DNA from 2 places in the Shewanella sp. SM73 genome. Region 1 is predicted to be linked to the other one. Evidence: riboswitches for the same ligand, from Rfam matches in the RefSeq annotation. Region 1 holds a riboswitch; the other holds the start of a gene.
What was found. A riboswitch is a leader RNA that binds a small molecule or an ion and turns the genes downstream of it on or off. The one in region 1 is predicted to bind cobalamin.
Positions count from the first base shown of each region.

Region 2: another riboswitch for cobalamin. It lies ahead of L5M51_RS03945 (TonB-dependent receptor); the one in region 1 lies ahead of L5M51_RS03335 (ABC transporter ATP-binding protein).

Region 1 covers NZ_JAKKRY010000002.1:15,020-17,494, reverse strand. The annotation lists gene L5M51_RS03340 (histidine phosphatase family protein) at 1-413, shown strand, start outside; cobalamin riboswitch at 635-811, shown strand; gene L5M51_RS03335 (ABC transporter ATP-binding protein) at 911-1,786, shown strand; gene L5M51_RS03330 (FecCD family ABC transporter permease) at 1,827-2,475, shown strand, end outside.
Region 2 covers NZ_JAKKRY010000002.1:172,127-174,601, forward strand. The annotation lists gene L5M51_RS03945 (TonB-dependent receptor) at 1-1,617, opposite strand, end outside; cobalamin riboswitch at 1,726-1,960, opposite strand; gene L5M51_RS03950 (hypothetical protein) at 2,095-2,475, opposite strand, start outside.

The DNA of each region.
Region 1 (2,475 bases):
AACTGTATCAACAAGAGGGCGAACGCTTAGCGGCGTATTGGCAAGACCCTTGGCAAACTCCGCCGCCCAATGGTGAAACTATGGCAAGTTTTGAGTCGCGGGTGAATGGGACGATTGACCAGATACTCGCCGCCGAGTTTGAACGATTGACCCTTGACTCACATAAAATGGGTAATGAAAACAGTGCCGTTAATGAAACCACTGTCAATATGCCAGCCACTCAAGTGTGGGTCGTGACCCACGGAGGGGTGATCCGTCACTTAATGGCGCGTGCCTTAGGGGTTGAACGGGCGGTGGGGTTTTATAGTCAACTCGATTTACCCGTGGCGGCCGTGGTGACTATTAATGTGCTGCAAGATGAACAGGGTGCCTGCTATTGGCGTTTAGATTGGCCGAGTGGGCGCAGGTGTTGAGGCCTTATTTCACTATCTCGGCGCTATCATGTAGGCGTGATCGTTTGGCGAGAATAAGCTGACATGAAAATATTCTGATTTAAACAGCATTGCCTAATGGGATAGATGTAGGATAATGCTTTTCCCTGACGTTTGAACGAGATAGCGTATTACATGCGCAATGAGTGATAACGTCGCAGAAATAGGTGTTGGGAATAGACTCTCTTTGTTCGAATCGCTCCGTTGTTTTAATTCACAGTGGCGTTGTTAACAAAGAGTATATCAACCCAAACATAATAGGGAATCGGGGAGCTGCTCGTCAGTCAGCCCGAACTGTGCCCGCAACTGTGAGTAGTGAAAAAGATCTCGAATCTTATTCCCTACGAGTCAGGAGACCTGCCTATTTCTGTTATCGCTGCGTGCAGCCTTAGTTCTCGAGCGGGTGACTCGAGGGAGCAGATGACAATATGTACAACCTTTTTTTATACAGGTTTGGACTCGATAGGAGCGCCGCTTAGGTGAAACTTTCCGCAATCCAAACTAACAGCCCCGTGAATGACACTAACCCGTCATTGAGCCCGTCAGTCGCGCTCAATGTGAGCCAGTTGAGCTGGTGTATCGATGGCAAAACCATTCTTTCCAATATTAACTTTACGCTGCCAACGGGGCAGATGCTGGGGCTGATTGGCCCTAACGGTGCAGGCAAGTCCAGTTTGCTGCGCTGTTTGTATCGGTTTGTTCGCCCGACTCAGGGCAAAATTACCCTTTTTGATCAAGATATTGAGCGCTTGTCGCCCAAGGCGTTTGCCTGTCGCGTTGCCGTAGTGCAGCAAGATACACCGCACTATTTTGATCTCACCACAGAGCAATTGGTCAGCATGGGCTTAACGCCCCACAAGGGTATGTTCGATACCAATTCGAGCTGTGATATTGAGCGTATTGCTAAGGCTTTAGAGAAAGTCGGCTTGAGCCATAAGATGCACCAACAATATGAGCACTTATCTGGCGGTGAAAAGCAACGCGCCTTGATTGCCCGCGCCATAGTGCAGCAGCCGCAGCTTTTAATCCTCGATGAGCCAACGAACCACCTCGATGTGCGCTATCAAATTCAAATCCTCGAATTGGTGCGTAGCCTTGGCATCAGCGTGATTGCCTCTATTCATGATCTTAATTTAGCCAGTGCCCTGTGCGACAGTTTGTTGTTGATCCATAACGGGGAAGTCAGCGCTATGGGGACGCCAACCGAAGTATTAACCGAGGCGCGAATTGGCGATGTGTTTGGCGTGTGTGCTCAGGTATTGCCCCATCCACAACATAAAAAGCCCTTAATCAGCTATTTTTATGGTTACCATGATTTAACGCACCACATGGCTGAGCGAGGCGAGGGCGGATGATTCAGGGAGTAAATAGCATTTCATCTCACATTTGGGGCGTATGGTGACACCTTTGACGAGACAACAACTGATGCTGGTCGCATTAGGCATAATCACTTTGATAACCCCCATTGCCGCCACAAGTTTTGGCGCGGCGAACATCAGTTTTATGGATGTTATCCAAGTCTTTATCAATAAAATGGCCAACCTCACTCAAGCCAATGGCATGACTGAGCGCATTGTGATGGAGCTCAGGCTACCGCGCATTTTACTCGCCTTTGTGGCGGGTGCGGGTTTGTCACTGGCGGGCAGTGTGTTGCAAACCGTGACTCGCAATCCGCTCGCCGATCCCTATTTGTTTGGCATTAGCTCAGGCGCGTCCTTTGGCGCTGTGGTGATGTTGACCTTATTCACTGGCTCTGGATTTTTTGATAATGCGGGTATGACGGCACATTCTGGGCTTTTTAGCGGTTCGGGTGCCTTGTCTGGATTACTTTGGTTTAGCTTACCCTTGGGCGCTTTTATTGGCGCGAGTTTGTCGGTGTTGATAGTGCTTGCCTTGTCTGGGCTCGGGCTTAATAGTCAAGTGGAGCGCATGCTGCTCTCTGGTGTGGCGACCTCCTTTATGTTCGGCGCATTAACGAGTCTGCTGCTGTATTTCGCCAGTCCGCAGGCGACAGCCTCTGTGCTGTTTTGGAGTTTAGGCAGTT
Region 2 (2,475 bases), 160 kb from region 1:
ATCGGTAAATTCGGCGTCGGTATAGTTATACTCTAGCCCGAGTTGCAGCGCTTTAGTGATCTGCCAATCCCAATCGGCACCCGCGCCATAACGACGAGAAGCGTCGGCATTTACGTTTGCACCGTTGAAATTTCCACCTATGGGTTTAACTGCACTCGAGTCATAAACAATTTCATCCTCTAAATCGAGACGATATAGGCTGACTCGCAGGGTTTGACTAGCGACAGCCCAATCCCAACCCGCCTCATAGGAACGGCCTGTTTGCGGCTTTAAGCCAAATACGCCCGGCGATGTATAAGCTTGCTCATCCACTTTGGCAAAACGGAAGTTATCATCAGCGCGCACATAGAGTCTGTGCTCCGCAGTTGGGCGGTAATTTAAACCCAGTTCGAATGCGTGGGCATTTTCGTCTAAATCCATGCCATTAGGATAGACATTGCCATCGACTAACTCGTCGGTCACACGCGCATAACGGCCACCCACAACGTAACTTAAAGTATGGCTTAAAGGCACTGTAGCTTGTAGATAGGCGCTTTGCATTTGCTGCACATTACTGCGCGCCATAGTGTCAAAATCAGCCTTGCCACGGCTGATATCTAAGCCAGTAACTAGGTTTAGCTCGCCTTGACGCGTACTGTAATTCGCTAACGCTTTAGGGCTAAACATTAACAGTGAGCGTGTGTTATGGCTGTTCGCCCCCCAATTAAGAGAAGACACTAAGGTATCGCTGTAATCTAAATCCGCCGCCAGCGCCCAGTTTTGATTAAACTGATGCTGGTAACCCGTTCGCGCCGCAGTGGTCATCTCGTGGGCATACTCTACCTTATTTGATGAAGCACGGGGATCGTCTTTAAATTGCTTTTCAGTAAGCGAGCCCGGATTTTCACGATCGTTATCGTAGTAGCTGGTTTCAACAAAGAAGGAGTCTGTGGCTGTTTTATATTGAATGCGGCCAAGAATAGAGCCGGTTTCGTTGGCATTATGCTGGCGATAGTTGTCACCTTGGTTGTAACTACCGGTGAAAAAGTAACGCCAATCTTTGTTGATCGCGCCAGACACATCACCACGACCTTCATAGGTATCAAAGCTACCGCCAGATAACTGCACGCTGCCGCCAGTATTTTCAGGGGACTTAGTGACAATATTAATCACCCCGCCCACGGCTTGATCGCCATAAAGTACACCTGCACTACCCGATAAAATTTCAATACGATCCACTTGATTAAGCGGAATGGCATTAAGGCTAGGTGCGGCGATATCGATATTATTGAGACGACGACCATCAAGTAAAATCAGCGTGTTATTAACGGCAGTGCTGGCGCTAAAACCGCGCATCGCAAAGCTAGTTCCAATATTGTTATCCGAAATTTGAATACCGCTTTGACCGCGTAAGACGTCGGTCAAATTAGTCGCGCCACTCATTTCAATAGCCGCAGCATCAATCACATTCACATTGGCGGCAATATTTAACGGGGTCTTATCAGAACGGCCGATCACGACAAGATGCTCGTCAACTTTAGCTGTGCTGGTATCGTCAACCGCCATAACGGGCGCGATAATTGAAAAACTGCAAAGGCTGCCGATCAGCAGCGCGATTTTTGTTGGATTTGTTCCCATTTTACCTTTAACTCCTGCAAGGAAAACGGGGCATTGACGCCACGATACCGTTAATTCAGTCGTAAATACTGACGGTGATTATCGCATTTTGAGATCTGCCCACCGAAATCTCAAAAACACCTTTAGGGCCGGTCTCCGGACTTAGGCTATGTTAATCCATTAAAGTTAGATTAACGCGAGACTGACCTTTCACATTCTGACTTTCGGGTTCACTCTTGAACACACCAATCAAACGCGGTCGTCTCTCACCTTTTACCGTTGCGGGGGCAGTGCCAGAATTTCACTGGCTTCCCGATTATCTCACGACGCTATCATCGCAAGCACCACAGAAGGTTGACTCAAAATTAGGTTCAAAGGGCGTACAACCTGTTAACGCCCAACAAGGCTCAGGGCATATCAGACCTGAGCGCGCGCATTATAGACGTCTATACGGATGAAAGTCCATTAATCTCAGATTAGCGAGAAAACTCACATGAGCTAGAAAACGCCATCCCAGTTTTTTGCCGCAGGTTTTGGTCTATCTTTGCTCAAAATCGCCTGACGCTGCTCAGGGGTTTCACATTGGGCAACGGGGGTAAAATCCAGCGGTTTAATCACTAACGAGTCAGCAGGTTGCACTGGCGACTTGTCGAACATGGGCAAATTCATCGACCAAGAGACCAGCTCCCCCTTTTCGCTGATGCCAACATAACCGTCATCTGCGCCATCTAACCAAGTGAGTCGCGGAATACGTGCCATTAACTTTTCCACATTATCACGGTTGGCGCGATAACCAACAGGCACCACTTTGCCATCGGGACGCGTAAACACAAAGGAGGCAGGCCCTCGAGTAATGACGCTGCCTTCCTGCCAATATTT